4 regions of the Kitasatospora sp. NPDC092286 genome follow, and region 3 is predicted to be linked to each of the others. Evidence: riboswitches for the same ligand, from Rfam matches in the RefSeq annotation. Region 3 holds a riboswitch; each other region holds the start of a gene.
What was found. A riboswitch is a leader RNA that binds a small molecule or an ion and turns the genes downstream of it on or off. The one in region 3 is predicted to bind cobalamin.

Region 1 (5,561 bases), on a different contig from region 3:
CCGCATCGACTCGGTGTTCATGCCGGCCAGGCCGTCGCCGCACAGGTCCTGGGCGAACTGGAGCTCGGCCTCGACGGCCTCCTCCAGCATCTCCGTCACCTGCTTGGCCATCTCGTCGTCGAAGAGGTCGGGCTCCTCCTCGCGAACGGTGTCCACGACCGACATCGCGAAGTCCATGTGCATGGACTCGTCGCGGAACACCCAGTTCGTACCGGTGGCCAGGCCGTGCAGCAGACCACGCGACCGGAACCAGTACACGTACGCGAACGCGCCGTAGAAGAACAGCCCCTCCACACACGCCGCGAAGCAGATCAGGTTGAGCAGGAACGCCCGCCTGTCCTCCTTCGTCTGCAGCGAGTCGATGTGGTCGACCGCGTTCATGTACTTGAAGCAGAACTGCGCCTTCTGGCGGATGGAGGGGATGTTCTCCACCGCGTCGAAGGCCGCCGCGCGGTCCTCGGGGTCGGGCAGGTAGGTGTCGAGCAGCGTCAGATAGAACTGGACGTGCACGGCCTCCTCGAACAGCTGCCGGGACAGGTAGAGCCGGGCCTCGGGCGAGTTGATGTGCTTGTAGAGGCTCAGCACCACGTTGTTGGAGACGATCGAGTCACCGGTGGCGAAGAACGCCACCAGCCGGCCGATCAGGTGGCGCTCGCCCTCGCTCAGCTTGGCCAGGTCGGCGACGTCGGAGTGCAGGTCCACCTCCTCGACGGTCCAGGTGTTCTTGATCGCGTCGCGGTACCGGTCGTAGAACGACGGGTAGCGCATCGGGCGCAGGGTCAGCTCGAAGCCGGGGTCGAGCAGCATCTTCTGGCGATCGTCGGACATTACTGGCAGGCCTCGCAGGACTCGGGGTTCTCCAGGGAGCAGGCCAGGGCGGCCTCCTCCTCCGGCGTGAGGGTCGGGGACGCCACCGGGACGGGGGCGGCGGCGCGGGCGGCGCCCGAGGCGGCCTGGGCGATCCGGGTCGCCGGGCGCGAGCGCAGGTAGTAGGTGGTCTTCAGACCGACCTTCCAGGCGTACGCGTACATCGAGCTGAGCTTGCCGATGGTGGGCGCGGCCATGAAGAGGTTCAGCGACTGGCTCTGGTCGATGTACGGCATCCGGGCGGCGGCCAGGTCGATCAGCGCGCGCTGGGGCAGCTCCCAGGCCGTGCGGTAGAGCGAGCGGACCTCGGCGGGCAGCCAGTTGAGGTCCTGGACGGAGCCGTTGGCGTCGCGCAGCGCGTCCCGGGTCTGCTGGTCCCAGACGCCGAGCTCCTTCAGCTCGCGCACCAGGTACGGGTTGACCTGGAGGAACTCGCCGGAGAGGGTCTCGCGCTTGAACAGGTTGGAGACCTGCGGCTCGATGCACTCGTAGACGCCGGCGATCGAGGCGATGGTCGCGGTCGGCGCGATGGCCAGCAGCAGCGAGTTGCGCAGGCCGGTCTCGGCGAGCCTGGTCCGCAGGGCGGCCCAGCGGTCGGCCCACTCCGGAGCGGCGCTCGGGAAGTGGTCGATGTGCAGCTCGCCGCGGGCGGCCCGGGTCTCGCCGTACGCCTCGTGGCGGCCCAGCTGCTCGGCCAGCTCGCTGGAGCGCTCGTACGCGGTGAGCATGATGCGCTCGGCGATGAGGGTGGAGAGCCGCTTCGCCTCGGCGGAGTCGAAGTCGATCCGCAGCTGGAAGAAGACGTCCTGCAGGCCCATCACGCCGAGGCCCACCGGGCGCCAGCGGGAGTTGGAGGCACCGGCCTCGGGGGTCGGGTAGAAGTTGATGTCCACCACGCGGTCGAGGAAGGTGACGGCGGTGCGGACGGTGGCGTCCAGGCGGTCCCAGTCCAGCGCGTTCAGCAGGTCGTCGGCGGTGGCGCCGGCGGCGACGTGGGCGCCGAGGTTGACCGAGCCGAGGTTGCAGACGGCGGTCTCGGAGTCGTCCGTGACCTCCAGGATCTCGGTGCAGAGGTTGGAGCTGTGCACCGTGCGGCCGGGCAGCGCGGTCTGGTTGGCGGCGCGGTTGGAGGCGTCCTTGAAGGTCATCCAGCCGTTGCCGGTCTGCGCCAGGGTGCGCATCATCCGGGCGTACAGGGTCTGCGCGGGGATGGTGCGGACGGCCTTGCCGGACTGCTCGGCCTTCAGGTACGCCTCGTCGAACTCGGCACCCCAGAGGTCGACCAGCTCGGGCACGTCGGCGGGGGAGAACAGCGACCAGTCGGCGTTGGCGTTGACCCGGCGCATGAACTCGTCCGGGATCCAGTGCGCCAGGTTGAGGTTGTGCGTGCGGCGCGCCTCCTCACCGGTGTTGTCGCGCAGCTCCAGGAACTCCTCGATGTCCGCGTGCCAGGTCTCCAGGTAGACGCAGGCCGCGCCCTTGCGGCGGCCGCCCTGGTTGACGGCGGCGACCGAGGAGTCGAGGGTGCGCAGGAACGGGACGATGCCGTTGGACTTGCCGTTGGTGCCCCGGATCAGGCTGCCGCGCGAGCGGATCCGCGAGTAGGACAGGCCGATGCCGCCGGCGTGCTTGGAGAGACGGGCGATCTGGGCGTACCGGGAGTAGATCGAGTCCAGGTTGTCCAGCGGGGAGTCGAGCAGGTAGCAGCTCGACATCTGCGGGTGCCGGGTGCCGGAGTTGAACAGGGTCGGGGAGGAGGTCAGGTACTCCAGCCGGCTCATCAGGCCGTACAGCTCGGCCACCTCGCGCACCGACTGCTCGTTGTCGCCGACCGCCAGGCCGCTGGCGACGCGGAGCAGGAAGTGCTGCGGGGTCTCGACCACCTTGCGGGTGATCGGGTGGCGCAGCAGGTAGCGGGACTGCACGGTGCGCAGGCCGAAGTACTCGAAGCGGTCGTCGCCCCGCGGGTCGACGAGCGCGTCCAGGGTCGCGGCGTGCTTGGCGACGAAGGCGGCGGTGGTGTCGCCGATCAGGCCCTCGGCGTGGCCGACCGCGACCGAGGCGGAGAAGGAGACCGAGCCCTGGCTGACCGCCTCGTCGACGATCTCCAGCGCGAGCAGGCGCGCGGCCAGCTTCGAGTACTGCGGGTCCTCGGCGATCATCGACGCGGCGGCGTCCACGGCCAGCCCGCGCAGCTCGGCGAAGTCCGAGCCGGCGTGGCGGCCGCGCAGCGCGGCGGCGGCGACATGGCCGGGGTCCACCTGGGGGAGATCGGCGCTGCGGTCGGTCAGCAGCCGGAGCAGCGCACCGCCGGGGTCGGAGACCGTCGGGTCGACGGGGGCGAAGCTGGAACCCTGGGCGGGCAGGGTGGCTGAGGCAGCGGTGGTCAAGGCGCTCTCTCCTGGCGGCGATCGGCGTCGGTGCATCGGGGTGCCGGACCGTTCGGGGCAGGGGAGCACGGCGCGAACGCCCGGTGGCGTCGCGCGACAGTGTCATCCCCGGCCCGCCCGCGAGGCCCGGACGTGGTGCAGTGCTTCGGGGCCTCTGCGGGGAGGCCGGTGGCACGCCGCCGGCAGGTACTCGGACTCGCGGGCCCTGCTTCCAGAGGCCCGCACACCGCTGCGGGGCAGTCCCGGACTCGCACCGGGTTCCCCTGCGTCGACAGCAGGAGTGAGCATACATCTAGTGGCGGTCGACTGTGGCGGCACCATATGTTGTGGCCGTCGTGTCGCGAGCCCGGACAGGCTCGGCGGGGCGTCAGTGCTTCAGGTAGACCTTGTAGGTGCTGGAGTCGCCCGTCGGCGAGGTGAACTGGGCGATCAGCCGGTACTGTCCGCCGGCGGCCAGAGCGGCCGCCAGGGCGCGGTCCGTGGCAGCCGGCGCGGTGCTGTCGAGGACGACCATGGTGAACCAGCCGTCCCGGATGGCGGCCGCGCTGCCGTCGTCGCCGTGGTGCTGCACCCCGGCGGCGTCCCGGTAGTCGGTCCCGTTGCGCGCCGAGACCCACTGCTCAGGTGTACTGACGGTGCCCAGGTAGTACTCGGCGAGTCCGTCGACCTCGGTGAGGTAGCGGCCCTGCGGTTCGGCGTGCACCCGCAGGACGGCGAGCAGCCGCCCGGAGTCGGGCCCGTTCTGGTAGCGCAGCGCGGACTGTTCGAGGCCCAGCGCGAGCAGGGCGACCCACACCAGGATGCCCAGCTGCGGGTGGCGGAAGTGCGCGCCGACCAGCCGGGTGAGGCCGACCCCGGCCAGCGGGGCGGCGAGCAGCATCCCGAAGCCGAGGTGGCGGAACATCGCCCCGGAGGAGCCCAGCGCCAGGTGGATCGCCGGGACCAGCAGCGCGGTGGCGGTCAGCGCGGTGCCCAGCAGCGCGCGCTGGGCCCGGGTGGTGGTGACGCCGCCGTTCTCCGGGGACTCGTGCATCTGCTCGCGGCGGACGTAGGCGATCGTGCCGGCCACCGCGAGGACGGTGAACAGGCCGCCCCACTGGACGGTGTCCAGGAGGATCCCGCCGACCGTGCGGCCGGCCTGGCCGCGGGCCGGGGACCATCCCGCGATCGTGCCGAGTACGCCGAAGGGGAGCAGCGCGCCGGCCGTGCCGGCGGCGAGCAGCAGCGCGCGCAGGGCGGCCGGGCCGAGCCGCCGGTGCGGCCAGGCGGTGGCCAGCGCGAGGGCGGCCAGGGCGGGCATGGCGAGCGTCGAGGCGTACGCGACCGCGCAGGCGAGGGCGGCGGCCGGTGCGGCGAGCAGGACCAGGGCCACCGGGCGGCGGGCGGTGAACACCGTGATCCAGGCCGCGAGGGCGACCAGAAGAACGGCCGGCGCCTCGGGGGCGGCGTAGAAGCCGACGACGACGGTCGACTGCACCACCGCGTAGGCGGCGATGGAGCAGATGGCCACCCGCTCGTTGAAGAGCCGGCGGGTCAGCGAGTACAGCAGCACGGTGGTCAGCAGGGCGAAGCAGAGACTGAGTACCCGGGCGCCGAAGATGCCGTTGGCGTTGGCGGCGGCGCCGGCCAGCGGCGGGTACAGCCAGGGCGAGCCGGGTGTCCGGCCGACCAGGTCGGAGGTGACGGCGGTGCCGTGCAGCAGGTGGGCGAGCTGCTGGCGGCCGGCCACCATGGTCGCGGCCTCGTCGGGGTGCGCGGCGGCCAGCAGGCGCAGCGAGAGCGCGGCCTGGACGATCAGCACGGCGAGCAGCAGACCGCGGGCTATCCAGCGGCGCCGGGGGCTGGGGGCCGGGTCCCAGCCGATCGCGGGGACCTGCGGGATGGTGTACGGCGCCAGCTCGACGGCCTGGTTGTCGTCCTCGGGGGCGGCGGTGCCCCGCTCGGCGGCGGGCCGGGGCAGGGTGTCCGCGTCCGGCCGGGGGCGGCTGCTCCCGGCGCGCGTCGCGGTGCCGCCGGGGGCAGGGACGGGGCTGTCCGGGGTCAGGGGTGGCTCGGAGGCCGCGCTCATCGTGGGTTCCTGATGTCGAAGCCGTAGCGGGGGTCGGCCACGCGTTGCCTGAAGGCGGCGAGGGTGTCCGGGACGGCCTCGACGCGCCAGTCCGCCCGCTTGACGATGTTGAACCAGACGAAGCCGATGACGTCGTCGTGCGCTTCGAGGCCGGAGAAGAGCTGGTCTATGTCCGCGCGCTGGCGTTTGCCCTGCTCCGAGGCGGTCTCGCTGATGAAGAAGGGCTTCTTGCTGAA
Region 2 (5,561 bases), on a different contig from region 3:
GACAGACAGGGAGTGGTCCCATGACCGGGGCGACCGGCAGGGTGGCATTGGTGACAGGGGCCGGCAGCGGAATCGGTGCGGCCACCGCGCGCCTTCTGGCCGCACGAGGGATGCGCGTGGTGGTCAACTACCTGCACAGCGGCACGGCAGCCGGGAAGGTCGTGGCCGGCATCGAGGCCGCGGGCGGCCAGGCCATGGCCGTGCAGGCCGACGTGCGCGAGGCAGCGGCGGTCGAGAGCATGATCGAGCAGGTCCGGGCGGCATGGGGCGGCACCGACGTGCTCGTGCACAACGCGCTCACCCCGTATGTGGTCAAGCCGTTCCAGGACATGACGTGGGAAGAGCTGGGCGGCAAGCTCGACGACGAGCTGCGTGCGGCGTTCGCGGTCACCAAGGCCGTCCTGCCCGCCATGACCGAACAGGGCTGGGGACGCATCGTCTATCTCGGCACCGTCCTCAGCCGCCAGCCCCGGGAGGGCATGATCGCACTGGGCACGGCCAAGGCCGCACTGGCGCAGTTCGCCCGGTACCTCGCCCAGGAGCTGGGCCCGCTGGGCATCACGGTCAACGTCGTCGAGCCCGGCCCGGTGGACGGCACCCGCATGGCGGCGGATGTGCTCGACGAGGAGCACAGGCGTCGGCAGGTGGCCGCCACCCCCCTGGGCCGCCTGGCACACCCGGACGACGTCGCCCGGGCGGTCGCCTTCTACGCCGGCGAGGACAGCGCCGTCATGACCGGCACCACGGCCGCGGTCAACGGCGGGATGTCCATGTACTGACGCCCCGCCGTCCTGTGCGCACGGCGGCGGCACGATCAAGGAAAAACGTTCATGTACACGATCGATCTCGCCTACGTCGGGCGGGGCCTGCACGAGGAACTGGCCGCCTACATCGCCGACCAGCAGGGCTACTACGCCGACGAGGGCGTCCACGTCGCGCTGCACGACGGCTGCTCGTGGGACGAGGAGCGGCTGCGCCACGGCGCCACCATCGGGCTCGGCCGGGCACTGCTGTCCCGACTGGCCGACGGCACCCCCTGGGTCGCCCTCAGCGTCAACACCCACCGCCCGCTGTTCTGGTTCCTCGCCCGCCCCGGCCTGACCTCCCTGGCCGACCTGGCCGGCCGACGGCTGGCGGTGCACGCTCCCCACACCGCACCCGGGTGCTTCACCCGGATCGTGCTGCGCCGGGCCGGCCTCGACCCGGACCGCGACATCCACACCGTCGTCCGCCCGCCCGGCGACTACGGCATGGACCTGCGCAGGCTGCACGAGGGCAGGATCGACGCCGCCCTGGTCGGCAGCACCATGGCACCGGAAGCGGTAGCCGCCGAGTACGGCTGGCAGGTGCTGGCCTGGGTCGGCGACCACTTCAGGATCCCCACCGTAGGCGTGGCCGTCGACCCCACCCACCTCCACCCGGACGACCCCGCGGTCCAGGCCGTCGTACGAGCCCTGCAGGTGATCCACAACGAACCCGACACCACGGTGCGCCACATCCGGACGTTCCTCGGCCGGCACACCGCGGACGAAGCCCGAGCCCACTACGAGACGTTCATCGCACCGCATTTCACCACCGACGGCCAAGCCGACCTCGCCGTCGGCGCCACCGCGATCACCGCGGTCGCCGCCGAACTCGGCGTCCCCGCCACCGTCACCGCAGCCGATTTCTACCGCACCGCGACCGCCGACGGGACCGGGTCACAGCGTGGCTGAGGCGGCCACCTGCCCGGAATCGGTCTCATCCGGCCATCCGGCATTCGGACGGGCGGTGACGGCGGGCCCCGCGGGCCCTAGTCTGTGCGGTGCAGTCGGTTCGTCATGTCCTCCAGGCATGGCGTCGTAAGAGGGAACCCGGTGTGAATCCGGGACTGCCCCGCAGCGGTGAGTGGGAACGACCGCCGTCACATGCACTGGACCCCGATGGGGCCCGGGAAGCGACGGCCAGTAGGTGCCGGAGAAGGCCGACAGGCCCGGCGTGCCCGCGAGTCCGAAGACCTGCCACTGCCCGCGTGCACCCCGCACGCGGTGATCTCGGTGACCTCGAGGGCGGGTCGGCGGAGCGGGCGGGCACATCCTGGTGCCGCGCACCCCTGTCGTACCTTCGCCTCCTCGCGCTCTCCCGGGATCGCAGCGCGACTCGCGAAGGAGAGTTCCGTGTCAACGAGTTCCACCACCCCGCAGGCCACCGTGTACGGCTACCCGAGGCAGGGGCCGAACCGGGAGCTGAAGAAGGCGATCGAGGGCTACTGGGCCGGCCGGATCAGTGCCGAGGCCCTGTACGCCACCGCCGCGGACCTGCGGCGCGACACCTGGCGACGGCTCACCGACGCCGGTGTCACCGAGGTCCCCACCGGGGACTTCTCGCTCTACGACCATGTGCTGGACACCACGGTGGCGGTCGGCGCGATCCCCGCCCGGCACCGCGCCGCCGTCGACGCCGACCCGCTGGACGGCTACTTCGCCATGGCCCGCGGCACCCAGGAGGTGGCGCCGCTGGAGATGACCAAGTGGTTCGACACCAACTACCACTACCTTGTACCCGAGTTGGGACCGGACACGGTCTTCGCCGCCAACCCGGCCAAGCCGGTCGGCGAGCTGCGCGAGGCGATCGCCCTCGGCCACACCGCCCGCCCGGTCCTGGTCGGCCCGCTCACCTACCTGCTGCTCGCCAAGCCCGCACCCGGGGTCACCGCGGACTTCCAGCCGATCACCCTGCTGGACCGGCTGCTGCCCGTCTACGCCGAACTCCTCGCCGACCTGCGCGCCGCCGGAGCGGAGTGGGTCCAACTCGACGAGCCCGCCCTCGTCCAGGACCGCACACCGGCCGAACTCTCCGCCGCCGCCCGCGTCTACCGGGAGCTCGGCGGGCTCACCGACCGGCCCAAGCTGCTGGTCGCGACCTACTTCGACCGCGCCGGCGAGGCCCTGCCCGTTCTGGCCAAGGCCCCGATCGAGGGCGTCGGGCTCGACTTCACCGGCCCCGGCGCGGCCAACCTCGACGACCTCGCCGCCGTCGGCGGCCTGCCCGGCAAGCGCCTGGTCGCCGGCGTCGTCGACGGCCGCAACATCTGGCTCAACGACCTGGAGAAGTCGCTCTCCGTCCTCGGCACGCTCCTCGGCCTCGCCGACCGGGTGGACGTCGCCCCGTCCTGCTCGCTGCTGCACGTCCCGCTGGACGCCGCCGCCGAGCGCGACCTCGACCCGCAGGTCGCCCGCTGGCTCGCCTTCGCCCGTCAGAAGACCGGCGAGATCACCACCCTCGCCCGGGGCCTGCGCGAGGGCACCGACACCGTGGCGGCCCAACTCGCCGCCAACCGGGCCGACCTGGCCTCCCGCGCCGCCTCCGCGCTCACCCGCGACCCGGCCGTCCGGGCCCGGGTCGCCGCCACCACCGCCGAGGACGCCCGCCGCGCCCAGGCCTACCCCGAGCGCGCCGGGGCCCAGCGCGTCCGCCTCGGCCTGCCGCTGCTGCCGACCACCACCATCGGCTCCTTCCCGCAGACCACCGACCTGCGCACCGCCCGCGCCGACCTGCGCGCCGGCCGGATCGACGACGGCACCTACCAGGACCGGATGCGCGCCGAGGTCCGCGAGGTGATCGCCTATCAGGAGAAGGCCGGGATCGACGTCCTGGTCCACGGCGAGCCCGAACGCAACGACATGGTCCAGTACTTCGCCGAACAGCTCACCGGCTACCTGGCCACCCAGCACGGCTGGGTGCAGTCCTACGGCACCCGCTACGTCCGCCCGCCGGTGCTGGCCGGCGACATCTCGCGGCCCCACGCGATGACCGTCGACTGGTTCCGCTACGCCCAGGACCTGACGGACCGCCCGGTCAAGGGCATGCTCACCGGCCCGGTCACCATGCTCGCCTGGTCCTTCGTCCGCGACGACCAGCCGCTCGCCGACACCGCCCGCCAGGTCGCCCTCGCCCTGCGCGACGAGGTCACCGACCTGGAGGCGGCCGGCGCCGCCGTCGTCCAGGTCGACGAACCCGCCCTGCGCGAGACGCTGCCGCTGCGCGCGGCGGGCCGCCCCGGCTACCTGGCGTGGGCCACCGAGTCCTTCCGGCTCTCCACCTCCGGGGTGCGCGCGGACACCCAGATCCACACCCACATGTGCTACGCGGAGTTCGGCGCGATCATGACCGCGATCGACGACCTCGACGCCGACGTGATCTCCCTGGAGGCGGCCCGTTCGCACATGCAGGTCGCGCACGAGCTGGCCGAGGCCGGCTACCCGCGTGAGGTCGGCCCGGGCGTCTACGACATCCACTCGCCCCGGGTGCCGAGCACCGAGGAGGCCGCGGCCCTGCTCAGGGCCGGACTGGCGGCCATCCCCGCCGAGCGGCTCTGGGTCAACCCCGACTGCGGCCTGAAGACCCGTGGCTGGCCCGAGACCCGCGCCTCGCTCGACCACCTCGTCGAGGCCGCACGCCTGGTCCGTGCCGAGCTGAAGGGCTGACCCGAGCCGAAGCCGACCCCGGTGCCGGGGTGGGGCGGGGGCGACCGTCCCCGCACCCACCCCGTACCGGCTGTCGGCCGGTTCCCCGGATGCGACAGGAGGGGAGCGGTGGGAAGGAAGTTCGAGGCTCGTCGCATCCGTGTGGACGGGCAGGTGATGATCGCCATTCCCGAGAAGGAGTACGCGATCCTGCTGGCCGGCCGTCGGCAGGTCGGAGCACAGGGAGCCCGGATCCGGGTGCTGCAGCACGCCCTCGGCCAGGCTGGCGGCGGCCCAGCCCCACACCTCGCCTGTTGCGGGACCGCCGCTTCCGGGCGGGTCGTCGGCGTCGGACGGCGCGAGCCCTCCGGCGACAGGGGAGACGTGATCGCCTCGCCGCCCGGACCGGTGACGTGGTGGCCGGTGACGTGGCGGCCGGTGGCCCTCCGCCGGGGATCGGGCGGGGGCCACCGGCCACCGGTGTCAGTTCCGGTTGTGCAGGCCGAGATTCTGGTAGATCTCCGTCGTGACCGTGGAGAAGTTCATCGTCATGAAATGGAGCCCGGGAGTGCCCTCGGAAATCAGCCGGCGGCACATCTCGGTGGCGAAGTCGATACCGATGGAGCGGACCTGCTCGGCGTCGTCCTGCGCGTTGGTCATTCTTTCGACGAATGACGGAGGAATGATCGCGGTGCTGAGCTCGGGAATGCGCCGGAGTGACCGGATCGTGGTAATCGGCATGATTTCCGGGATGATCGGGACGGTGCACCCGGCCTTCTCCGCCCGGTCGCGGAACCGGAGATAGCCGTCCACGTCGAAGAACATCTGGGTGATCGCGTAGTCGGCCCCGGCCCGGCACTTCTCCACGAAATGCCGGATATCGCTGTCGCGGTCGTGCGAGCGGGGGTGCGTCTCGGGGAACGCCGCGACGCCGACACAGAACTCGCCGGACTCCTTGATCAGCTCGACCAGCTCCGTCGCGTACGTCACGCCCTCGGGGTGGCGCACCCAGTCGCCCAGCGGGTCGCCGGGCGGATCGCCCCGGAGGGCGAGGATGTTGCGAACGCCCTGGTCAGCGTAGTGGCCGAGGATGTTGCGCAGCTCGGCGACGCTGTG
Region 3 (5,561 bases):
GCGAAGCGGCAGCCGTCGACGGTGGCGATGGACGGCAGCAGGCCGGCCAGCGCGCGCACCATGGTCGACTTGGCGGTGCCCTTCTCGCCGCGCACCAGCACGCCGCCGACGGCCGGGGAGACCGCGTTGAGCAGCAGTCCGAGCCGCAGGTCGGCCATACCGACGATCGCGGTGAAGGGGTAGCGGACGTCACTCATGCCTTGTCGGCCTCCTCAGGCGCTCCGGGCGGCAGGAACGGCAGCGACCCCGCGGCCGGCACCCCGCCCTCGATCAGCTTCCACAGCGCGTCGGTGTCCGCGTGCTCCTCGATCAGGTCCCCCAGCCGGTCCAGCCGGGCCTCGCGCGCCGCGGCGAACGAGGTGTCCGGCGCGGGAACGAACGCCCGGCCGGCCAACTCGGCGGTCTCGCGCAGCAGTTCGCGACGGAACCCGTCGTTCTCCAGTGCGCCGTGCCAGGTCGTGCCCCAGACCGCGCCCACCCGGCAGCCGTCCAGAGCGCGGCCCCGGCCGTCGGAGAAGAAGGGGTCTCCCCCCTCGACGGCCACCACACCGTGATGGATCTCGTACCCCTCGACCCGCTGCCCGTACGCCTCGCCGACCGGACGGCCGAGCACCTTCGCGGCCCCGAACCGGACACGCGTCGGCAGCAGCCCGAGCCCGGCCACCTCGCCGGCCCCGGACTCGACCTCGTCCACGATGCCGCGCGCCAGCATCTGGTAGCCGCCGCAGACACCGAGAACCGGCCGCCCGGCGGCGGCCCGTGCCTTCAGGGCCGGCTCCAGACCACGTTCGCGCAGCCAGGCCAGGTCGGCGACGGTGGCCCGGGTGCCGGGCAGGATCACCAGGTCGGCGTCGGCCAGCTCCTCGGGCCGGGTGGCCCAGCGGACCAGCACCCCGGGCTCCTGCACCAGCGCGTCCACGTCGGTGAAGTTGGACAGCCTCGGGAAGCGCACCACGGCCACCCGCAGCACGTCCGCGCCGACCGGCCCGCGGTTTTCGGCGCGGTCCACCACGGTGGACAGGTCCAGCGAGTCCTCGGCGTCCAGCCAGAGCCCGGGCAGCATCGGCAGGGTGCCGAGCACCGGGCGGCCGGTCAGCCGGTCCAGCATCTCCAGCCCGGGCGCCAGCAGCCGGGCGTCGCCCCGGAACTTGTTGACGAACCAGCCCGTCACATGGCGCTGGTCCTCGGCGGACAGCAGCGCCAGCGTCCCGTACATGGCGGCGAACACCCCGCCGCGGTCGATGTCCCCGACCACCACCACCGGCAGCCCGGCGGCGGTGGCCAGACCCATGTTGGCGATGTCCCGGTCGCGCAGATTGATCTCGGCGGGCGACCCGGCCCCCTCGCAGACCACCACGTCGTAGCGGCTGCGCAGGTCCGCCAGGCACTCCAGGGCCCGCTCCAGCAGCACCGGCTTGCGCTCGCGGTAGTCCAGCGCGCCCACCTCGGCGACCGGGCGGCCGAGCAGCACGACCTGGCTGCGGCCGTCCGCGCCCGGCTTGAGCAGCACCGGGTTCATCGCCGCCTCGGGCTCCACCCGGGCCGCCTGCGCCTGCATCGCCTGGGCGCGGCCGATCTCGGCGCCGCCGGCGGTGACGAAGGAGTTCAGCGACATGTTCTGCGCCTTGAACGGCGCCACCCGGACACCCTGCCGGGCCAGCCAGCGGCAGATGCCCGCGGTGACCACGGTCTTGCCGGCGTCCGAGGTCGTCCCGGCGACCAGCAGTGCGTTGCTCATGCGCTCCTCCTCTTCTTCCGTCCCAGGACGGTCCGGCTTCCTGTGGCGGCCCGGACCGCCGCGTGCCCGGCGACGGCCGTGCCCAGGGCCAGCAGGCCCACCCGGCGGGAGAGCCGGCAGGCCCGCTCGATGTCGTCCACCGTCACCGGCCGCAGTTCGCCGCCCAGCACCGGCCGGTGCTCCACCCGCTCCCCGTACGCGAGGGTGCCGCCCAGCCGCACGCCGACCGCGCCCGCGAACGCGGACTCGGCCTGGCCCGCGTTGGGGCTCGGGTGCGCGGAGCCGTCCCGGCGCCAGATCCGCCAGGCCGTCCGGGGCTCGGGCGCGGCGGCCACGGTGAGCAGCGCGGTCAGCCGGGCGCCCGGCCAGCCCGCCACGTCGTCCAGCCGGGCCGAGGCCCAGCCGAACCGGGCGTAGCGCGGCGAGCGGTGGCCGACCATCGCGTCCAGCGTGTTGACGGCGCGGAACGCCAGCAGCCCGGGCGTGCCCGCGAGCGCGCCCCAGACCAGGGCGTTCACCACGGCGTCGGCGGTGTTCTCGGCGACCGACTCGACCACCGCGCGGGCGATCTGCTGCTCGTCCAGCGCGCTCGGGTCGCGCCCGCACAGATGCGGCAGCCGTTCCCGGGCCGCCGTCAGATCGCCCGCGGCGAGCGAGCGGCCGATGGTCCTGGCCTCCCGGGTGAGCGAGGTGCCGCCGAGCACCGTCCAGGTCGCGGCGGCGGTCAGCGCGGCGCGGCCGAGCGGCCGCCGGCCCAGGGCGCGTTCGGCGGCCACCGCCCCGGCCGCGACGGTGCCCACGCAGAGCGCGGTGTAGGCGGTGCCGACGGCGCGGTCGTCGCGCCAGAGCGTCTTCTCCAGCCGGCCCGCCGCGCTGCCGAAGGCGGCCACCGGGTGGCCGCGCCGGGGATCGGCGAAGCGGGCGTCGGCGAGATGTCCCGCGACGGCGCCCAGCGCGAAGGCGGCCGCGCGGGTCAGCGGGCGCACGGCGAAGGGCGGCAGAGGGGGCGGGCGGTCGGGGCAGCCTGCATCGCGTGCGTGTCCTCACTCAGGGTCCGCGCCCTGGATCGACGTACCGGCGGCGAGAGTCTCCTGGCTTCCGGGTCCGACACACCCCCGGAGCCTCCAGCGGCTTCTGACGGCCCGCCGATGGGCCCCTCCTGCCTGTTGGCGGGCAAGGAGGGAATTGATCCGAGCGTGCTCCCCGGTGACAGTGGCGGGACCGCGCCGGACTCGCACCGGCTTCCTCTGCATGCCTCCGTTTGGCTGAAGGATCCCATCACGCGGCCGAACCGGGAGTCAACCAAGGTCACGGAGGGGTTGGTCACACGGCCCGCCCGCGCGCCGCCTCCGCGGGTCGGTGTCGCGGGGGTGCGGAGAGGGCGCGATCGCCCGGCCGCAGGTGGAGGCCGCGGCCCCCGCTGTCCCGTCCGGCGTGACACCCGGTCGGCCCATGCCCGGTGGCCCCGGTCCGGTCCCGCGAGTGGACTGGTGGGTGCCCAGTCCGCGATCAACAGAGCGGGGAGCGATATGCGTTGGGGAACCGCGGCCGCCGTGGCGGCCGCCGCCGTCGGCACCGGGGCCGCCGTACTGCTGGCCGGGCGCAGGGCCGTCCGGCGGATGCTCCACCCGGCGGCCGTTTCCCGGCCGCAGGCGGGCCCCGTCACGGTGCGGAGCCTGGCCGTCGGGCGGGCCACCTTCACCCGCAGCCCGGAGAGCACCCGCCCCGGCCGCTGGGCCGTCGAGTGGGACGAGGGCGGCCACGCGGTGGTCGACGAGATCCTGCACGCCGACGAACAGGGCGTCACCCGCCGACTGGTCCGCGCCGACCGGGGCGCCCTGACGCCCGGCACCGAGGTCCGCTTCACCCCCCGGGTCCACCTCGGCGACCCGACCGGCGCGCTCGGCCTGCCCTACGCCGAGACCGCCGCCGAGGGTGAGCTGGGCGCCCTGCCCGCCTGGCGGCTCGACGGCAAACGCGGCACCTGGGTGATCCTGGTGCACGGCCCGGGCGCCGACCGGCAGCAGACGCTCCCGGTGCTGCCCGTGCTGCACCGTCTCGGTCTGCCCGCCCTCGCCGTCACCTACCGGGGAGACCGGGGCGCGCCGGCCGCGCCGGACGGCCTCGACGACTTCGGCGAGACCGAGTGGCGGGACGTCGAGGCGGCAGTGCGGCTGGCCCTGGACAGCGGCGCCGGCCGGGTCGTCCTACACGGCTGGTCGCTCGGCGCCACGATGGTGCTGCAGACCGCCGCCCGGTCCGCCTGGACCTCGGCGATCAGCGGCCTGGTACTGGACTCCCCGGTGCTCGACCGGCCGGTCTTCGCCCGCCGGGGCGCCACCCGGGCCGGGTTCGGCCGTACGGCCGCCGGGCCGGGCGCGCTCGCCGCCGAGGGCCGGACCGGGGTGGACCTGGCCGACTTCGCGCGGCTCGCCGAGGGCACCGACCTGCGGGTGCCCACCATGGTGCTGCACAGCCCCGACGACCCGGTGGCGCCCTGGCGGGCCGCCGCCCGGCTCGCCGACCGCCGCTTCGACCTGGTCAGCCTCCAGGCCTTCCCCGGCGCCGACCACGCCGCCCTCTGGAACGCCGACCCCGACCGCTATGAAGAGCTGTTGCGCCGCTGGCTCACGCCGTTGCTCTGACGACGGCTCCGGCCGGCCGTCCGGCAGCTTCCTCCGGCCCGGCCGGCCGACCGCTCTGACCTGGCGTGTTCGCGTCATGCAGATCCGGCCAGGCGGTTTGGCCTCTGTTGCCCGATCTTGTCGACCCGCCGCGACCGCCCTTCCGGAGTCCGTGGCCAACCGGATGTGACAGAAGGCCGGTACAAGGGGAAGACTGCTCGACGTGACGTCTCGGAACCCGCGCGACCGTGATGCCCCGCTCCCGCCGACGATCGGTACCGGTGCGACGGTGACCCGTCTCCCCGGAACGGCCCACCGCCCCGCCGGCATCAGGCCGGGCGCTCCCGGCGTACCCCGCCGACGAGGCCCCGCACCCGCTCCCGGCCGAGGCCGGGTCCCCGTACCGGAGGGCTTCCCGGCCCCCGCCGAGCTCGCTCCGCTGGCCCGTCGGATGCTCGTCGACGCCGTCCGGATCGCCCGCTGGGCCGGCGAACTCTCCGAGGTCGACAAGCGCGGCGAACTGCTCCCCGAGGACGCCCGCGCCGCCGGCCGGGCACTCGCCATGACGGTGGGCGCCGCGGCCCGGGCCTGGGGCCAGGCCCTGCTGGTCGGCCTGGTCGAGGCCAGGGACGGCGGCGCCGCCCCCGGCTGGCGCCTGCACGCCTGGGAGCACGACGACGAGGCCGTGGTCCGCGGCTGGTCGGCGCTGTTCGACGCCTGGACGCTGCTCGCCCCCGTCCCGCCCGCCGCGCTGCGCGGCGTCTTCGCGGTGCTCGCCGGGCAGGCCGTCGACCAGGCACCACAGCTGCTCTCCTTCCTGCACCTGGTGGCCGGCCCGGTCGCCGACAGCGAACTGCTGGAGCTGCTGCGCCGGGGCCTGGACGAGCGCCGGGTCGGCGGTGGCGCCGGTGCGCTGGGCCTCTCGCCCATCCCGCACGCCGCCTCCGCCGTGTCCGCCGTCCGCGGCACCTGCCGCGAGCCGCAGATCGACACCCCGGCCGCGCCGTCCGACGTCGCCGCCGTCCTGGACTGGATGCTGGACGGCCTGGCCGCCGTCGGCGCCGTGGTCCGCCGGGACGAGGCCGCCGAACTCTCGCCGCTCGGGCACTGGGCGGTGCGGGCCAAGCTGGAGGAGATCTGCACCGTCGCGCAGACCGCCGCCGGCCACATCGAGCAGAGCGCCTTCGAACTGCTCAACG
Region 4 (5,561 bases), on a different contig from region 3:
CCGGCGCGCAGCTGGGCCATGATGCCGAGCGCCTGGGAGAAGACCGAGGTGGCGTAGGTGTAGTTGCCGGGCGCCGCGCAGCCGGTGTCCGGGTTCGTCTGGGCGCAGACCGCCGTGGCGAGGGCGGCGATCAGGTCGTGGCCGCCGAAGGCGCGCGGGTCGCGGCCGGTGATCTCGGCGAGCAGCGCCTCCTTGCCGATCGAGCCGCCGCCGGCGTACTCGGTGCCGATGCCCGTCCAGTCGTTGACGGTTCGGTCGCCGGCGTCCTTGCCCTGCTGGTCCAGGAAGTCGACGATCCTGCGCAGGGCCGCGTCGTCCGCGCCGGTGGCGGCGAGGGCGTAGGCGCCGTCGATGGTGAGGCCGAAGTCGGCGAAGGCCGGGAAGGCCTCGTAGTAGTGACCGTCGATCAGGCGTGCCGGGTCGGTCAGGTAGGCGCTGCCCTTGCCGAGATCGGGGGTCTTCCCGGGGTGCGGGCCGGGCGGCGCGGTCGTGGCCGCGTTCGGGTCGTGCCGGACGCCGGTCGGGTCGGTGCCGGTCAGCGCGAGGATGGCCTGTTCGGTGGCGTCCGGGTCGGACTCGGTGGTCGACTCGTCGGTGCCGAAGCCGCCGTCCTGGCCCTGCCGGGCGGCGAGCCAGGTCCTGGCGGCGGTCTGTCCGGCGCTCCGGCCGGTGGCCTTGAGAGCCTGGGCCACGCGGGCGGTGCTGCCGGTGTCGCCGCCCGCGGCGCCGGTGTAGGGGAGGTAGGAGCCGTCGGCCTGCTGGCTCGCGGCCAGTTGGTCGGCGGCCTTCTTCGCCGTCTGCTCGAAGCCGCCGGCCTTGCGCAGGGCGAGAACGGCGAGAGCGGTGCCGGACGGATCGGACTCGCAGTAGTCGCCCGCCACGATCATCGCTCCGGCGATGCCGCCGTCGGCGCACTGGAGCGCCGTGAACCGGGTGAGCGCCGAGGCGGGCGGAGCGACCTCGGCCCGCTGCAGGGCGATGACGCCCAGGGCCTGGACCCAGGGCGAGGCCGCACCGTGGAAGTCCCCGGCGGCGGTGCACTTGCCGTTCTCGCCGGCCGAGGCACAGACGTGGTCGGTGAGCGCGGCGATCAGGTCGCGGCCGCCGAAGGCACGGGGGTTGCCGCCGGTGCTCTCGGCGACCAGGGCCAGCAGCGCGGCGGCCCTGGCGTCGGGCTTGGCGGACGGCCCGTCCGGGAGGAGGAACGCGTCGGTGTGGGCGGCGAGGTAGGCGAGGACCTTGCGCAGGGCCGGGTCCTCCGTCCCGGCGGCGGCGAGGGCGATCGCGGTGAGGGACGTCCGGGGGAGGTCGGGGCCCTCGAAGGCCCAGTTCTCCATGTGGTCGCCGTCGACGAGCCGGCCGGCCAGCCAGGCGGCCGCCGCGACGGGGTCGCCCGCGGCGGGCGACGGGCCGGTCGGGCTCGGGGACGTCGAGGGGGAGATGGACGCCGAGGGGGAGGCGGAGGCCGAGGGGGACGGACCGGCGCCGTTCTCGGCGCGGACGGAGTCCGGGGTGAAGGAGGGTGCCCCGCTGGTGCCGCCGATGTCGGTGCCGCCGTACACCCAGGCCTCGACCTCGCCGGGCTTCGGCTTCTGGGTGGCGGCGCCGAACTGGCTGTAGGACCAGGTCTGCCGACCGGGTTCGGCGATCCAGTACGACCAGTACGCGGTGGCCTGTGGGGTGTTGACGCAGGGCTCCTCGGCGGCTGTCGGGTACTGGGTGCCGCTGTTGAAGGTGCCGTTGCCGAGCCGGCAGATGAACGCCGGGCCGTCGTGCTCGGTGCCGGTGGTGGTGAAGCCGGCGTTGTGCAGCAGGTTCATCCCGGTGGTGGGGTGGGCGTCGCAGCCGCGGACGACCCCGCCGCCCCAGTGGCCGAAGTCCACGGCGACGATCGCGCCGGTGGTGGCGGTGCACTCCTCGATCGGGTCGGCGGCCGCGGTACCGGGGTGGCCGAGCAGGACCGTACCGCCCGCGGCGGCAGCGACGGCGCCGGTGGCCAGCAGGGACGTCAGACCCCGGGCTCTGTGACGTGTGCGCGTGCTGTTGACCCTCACCGGCGACTCCCTGATCGGTCGACGGGGTGTCACGGCGCAGCCGACGGCTCCCCGGCATGGGGACCGTCCCGACCGCGTCGTAGTCCTCGACGACGCAAGTGCTTCTGAACAGGCCCTCGGCGCAGGCAGTCCGGCTCATCCGCCCGGAGGGGCGGATCTACGGTTGCGGGTCAGCGCCGGAGTTGGACCGGCTTCCCCTACTGCCGAGGATGAAAAACGGTTCATCAGACCACGCTCCCGCGTCGGCCGTCAATGAGTCGTCATGTCGCCTTGGACACCTCGCCGGTGGCGGCACCGTGCGGTAGCGTCCCCGGTGGCCGAGCGGGGGAACCTGGTGCGATTCCAGGGCTGACGCGCAACGGTATGGGGCGGTTCCGCCGTCCCGAGCCCGAATGCCCGCCCGGCCACGTACCACCGGCGAAAGCCTGCCCACGCGATCCGGGCGGCGGCCGCTCCGGCCGCCGAACTCCCGAGGGAGCCCCGGGGCCCGGAGCCGGGTCGGCGCCCATCACTCCAAGGAGCCCGCCCCGTGTCGTCCCTCCTCTCCTCCTCGCGCGTCTCCTCCGCGGTGGCCGTCCCGATAACGGCCGGCGCCCTGCTGCTCTCCGCCGTCCCCGCCCACGCGACCGCCACCCCGGCCCAGACAGCCACCTCGAAGAGCACCGGCGTCACCTATCTGAAGTCCCTCCAGGCCGCCGACGGCAGCTACGTCACCGGCGGGGGCCTCTCCAACGAGTGGGCGTTCAGCGCGCTGGCGGCCGCCGGCACCGCCGCGGCGGACGTGGCCCCGGGCGGCGACGCCACCAGGAACGCCCGCCTGGTGTACCGCAACCAGCTCGCCGCCACCACCTGGCCGAGCGCCGCGCCCGTCGTCACCGACTACGAGCGGGGCGTCCTCAACGCCTACGCCGCCGGGATCGACCCCGCGCGCGTCGGCCCCGGCCGCAACCTCATCGCGGACGTCGCCGCCTACTGGCAGACCGCCGAGCCCGGTTACTACGGCCCGTCCGCCAACTTCAACGGCACCGTGTTCGGCCTGCTCGCCCTCGGCGGCGCCAGGACGCAGAGCGGTGCCCAGCGGGTGCCGCAGGCCCTGCTCGACGCCTCGGTCACGGCGGTCCGCGCCAACCAGCACAACGACGGGGGCTGGAACTTCGGCAAGGCCGCCGGCGATCCGGCCGCACTCGCCCAGGCCGGTGACATCGACATGACCGGCGCCGCCATGGCCTCGCTGTGCAGCAGCGGCGTGCCCGGCACCGACCCCGCGATCGTCGCCGCCAAGAACTTCCTCAAGGGCAAGCTCGTCGCCTCCGGCGCCTTCAACTCGATGTTCGGCGCCAACACCGACTCCAACGGCTGGGCCGTCTCCGGTCTCAACGCCTGCGGCATCAACCCCCAGGGCGCCGACTTCACCAGCGGCACCGGCAAGACCCCGGTCGACTTCCTGATCTCCCAGCAGTTCAAGCCCGGTGGCGGCTTCAAGTACCTGCCCACCGACACCGCCCCCTCCCCCTACGCCTCCGTCGACGGGCTGCGTGCGGTCGCCGGGGCGGGCTTCACCGCCACCCCGCCCACCCCGACCACCGCCGGGGAGCCGACCTGGGCCACCACCGGTTCCTTCACCGCCGGCACCGCCGCCCGGCTCGCCCTGGTCGTCGACGACGGCACCGGCTCGCCCAGGGTCTGCGCGGTCACCGTCACCCCGACCGGCACCACCACGACGCTCGGCGCCGTCCTCGACGCCGCCGGGGCGGCGACCCCGAGCGGCTGCGTCACCGCCGTCACGCCGTCCTCCGGCAGCGGCACCGTCACCGCCGTCAACGGCACCGCCAACAGCGGGACTTCCAGCTGGAAGGTGAGCATCGACGGCGCCGCCGCCACCGGCGCCGCCCGCAGCACCGTGATCAGCGTCGGCGACACCGTCTCGCTGCGCTTCGGCAGCTGATCACCGCGCGCCGGACAGCACAAAGGTCCTGGCGCACTCCGGAGTCAACCGCGCATGGCCGGGCACGGCCCCCCGTGCCCGGCCTGTGCGGTCCCGCTCGGCGCCCAGCGTGACGGCCTCGTGGACGGCGCGGGCGGCCCGGGCGCCCCACCGGGAGCGCGGGCCGCCGAACGGCTCGGGCACCTGGCCCGGACCGGCTCGGCGGACCGCCACGCACACCGCGTCGGACGGCGTCCCGGAACAGTCGTACCCGGCCTCCACCAGCGCCTGGACCTTCGCCTCGGTCGCCGTCGCCAGCAGGTTGACCAGACCGGCGTCCGACACCGCGGCGGGCACCACCAGCAGGATGTTGATCGTGCCCGGGAATCCGGCCCCGGCCTCCGCGGCCGGGTCGGGGGCGGCCGCCCAGGCCGGCACCCCGATCCCCGTCGTCACCACCGCGGTGACCCCGCCGTCGCAGGCCCAGGTGAAGTCGTCCACCCGCGCGGCGGTCATCAGCCCGGCGCCGGGGCCGCTCAGCCCCAGCCCGGTGGCCAGCCCGGCGAGGTGGCGGTCCGGGTCCATCCGGCCGTACCCGGGCCTGACCTGTGCGTTGACCACCCACTCCCGCTCGCCGAGGCCGCCCCCGAGCACCGCGCTGCTGAGCATCCGCCAGCCTGGGCCGGCCCGCCACAGCAGAAGGTGGCGGCACTCACCGTCCTCGAACCGGCAGGACCGCTCGACCTCCACCGCCCCGCCGGTCCGGCCGACCGGTTCGGTGAAGGCCGCCTTCTGCTGCGGGAACGCCATGGAACGGGCCGCCTTCGGGTGAGTTCGGGTGAGTTCGGGTGAGAGTGAGCCGGGCCTGGCTGGGCCGGAGCCGCCGGCGGCGTCACGCGGGCGGGCAGCGCGAGCCGTCCGGCCGACCGGAAACCGGGCGACAAGAGTACCGACCGCCCGGGTGCGCGGCGGCGCCGGGCCCGCGTGCACCGGGCCCGGGCGGCTCGTCACCGGGTCGGCGCACCGGCCCGGACGGGCATGCCGGCGAGCGCCCGGCGCAACGCCGCCTCGACGCGGACCGCGTCCGCACTCGCCGACACGTCATGGACCCGAACCGCCCAGACACCCTTCGCGGCGGCGAGGGCCGAGACGGCTGCCGTAGCGGCATCGCGCTCCCGGGCGGGCCGGGGCTCGCCGGTCGACGGGTCGGCGAGCAGCGTCCCGAGGAAGCGCTTGCGCGAGGCCGCCACCAGGACGGGACGGCCGAGCCGGGCCCAGGCGTCCAGGCGGGCGAGCAGCGCCCAGTCGTCCTCCCGTCCCTTCGCAAAGCCGAGCCCGGGATCGACGATCAGCTGGGCGGGGTCCACTCCGGCCGACACCATGGCGTCCAGTTGCCGCGCCACCTCACCGACCACCTCGTCGACCACGTCCTCGTAGTCGGCCAGGCCGTCCATCGCGGCGGAGTGCCCGCGCCAGTGCATCACCACGAAGGGAACGCCCGTCCTCGCCGCGACGGACACCATCAGGGCGTCCGCGCGACCCCCGCTGACATCGTTGATGATCCGCGCGCCGGCCTCCACCGC

Region 1: linked by a shared signal. The riboswitch ahead of ACIQIB_RS09105 (ribonucleoside-diphosphate reductase subunit alpha) and the one ahead of ACIQIB_RS12515 (cobalamin biosynthesis protein) in region 3 are both predicted to bind cobalamin.
Region 2: linked by a shared signal. The riboswitch ahead of metE (5-methyltetrahydropteroyltriglutamate--homocysteine S-methyltransferase) and the one ahead of ACIQIB_RS12515 (cobalamin biosynthesis protein) in region 3 are both predicted to bind cobalamin.
Region 4: linked by a shared signal. The riboswitch ahead of ACIQIB_RS05935 (prenyltransferase/squalene oxidase repeat-containing protein) and the one ahead of ACIQIB_RS12515 (cobalamin biosynthesis protein) in region 3 are both predicted to bind cobalamin.

The regions. Positions count from the first base shown of each region.
Region 1 covers NZ_JBIVRD010000007.1:54,496-60,056, reverse strand. Annotated here, with positions in the region: gene ACIQIB_RS09110 (ribonucleotide-diphosphate reductase subunit beta) at 1-828, opposite strand, end outside; gene ACIQIB_RS09105 (ribonucleoside-diphosphate reductase subunit alpha) at 828-3,257, opposite strand; cobalamin riboswitch at 3,421-3,552, opposite strand; gene ACIQIB_RS09100 (glycosyltransferase family 39 protein) at 3,625-5,325, opposite strand; gene ACIQIB_RS09095 (glycosyl hydrolase) at 5,322-5,561, opposite strand, start outside.
Region 2 covers NZ_JBIVRD010000004.1:14,215-19,775, forward strand. Annotated here, with positions in the region: gene ACIQIB_RS05900 (SDR family NAD(P)-dependent oxidoreductase) at 21-779, shown strand; gene ACIQIB_RS05905 (ABC transporter substrate-binding protein) at 831-1,715, shown strand; cobalamin riboswitch at 1,795-2,020, shown strand; gene metE (5-methyltetrahydropteroyltriglutamate--homocysteine S-methyltransferase) at 2,157-4,466, shown strand; gene metF (methylenetetrahydrofolate reductase [NAD(P)H]) at 4,929-5,561, opposite strand, start outside.
Region 3 covers NZ_JBIVRD010000010.1:74,996-80,556, reverse strand. Annotated here, with positions in the region: gene ACIQIB_RS12525 (putative cobaltochelatase) at 1-197, opposite strand, end outside; gene ACIQIB_RS12520 (cobyric acid synthase) at 194-1,738, opposite strand; gene ACIQIB_RS12515 (cobalamin biosynthesis protein) at 1,735-2,724, opposite strand; cobalamin riboswitch at 2,823-2,987, opposite strand; gene ACIQIB_RS12510 (alpha/beta hydrolase family protein) at 3,268-4,383, shown strand; gene ACIQIB_RS12505 (hypothetical protein) at 4,814-5,561, shown strand, end outside.
Region 4 covers NZ_JBIVRD010000004.1:20,563-26,123, reverse strand. Annotated here, with positions in the region: gene ACIQIB_RS05935 (prenyltransferase/squalene oxidase repeat-containing protein) at 1-2,054, opposite strand, end outside; cobalamin riboswitch at 2,157-2,296, opposite strand; cobalamin riboswitch at 2,349-2,473, shown strand; gene ACIQIB_RS05930 (hypothetical protein) at 2,584-3,999, shown strand; gene ACIQIB_RS05925 (adenosylcobinamide amidohydrolase) at 4,000-4,788, opposite strand; gene folP (dihydropteroate synthase) at 4,986-5,561, opposite strand, start outside.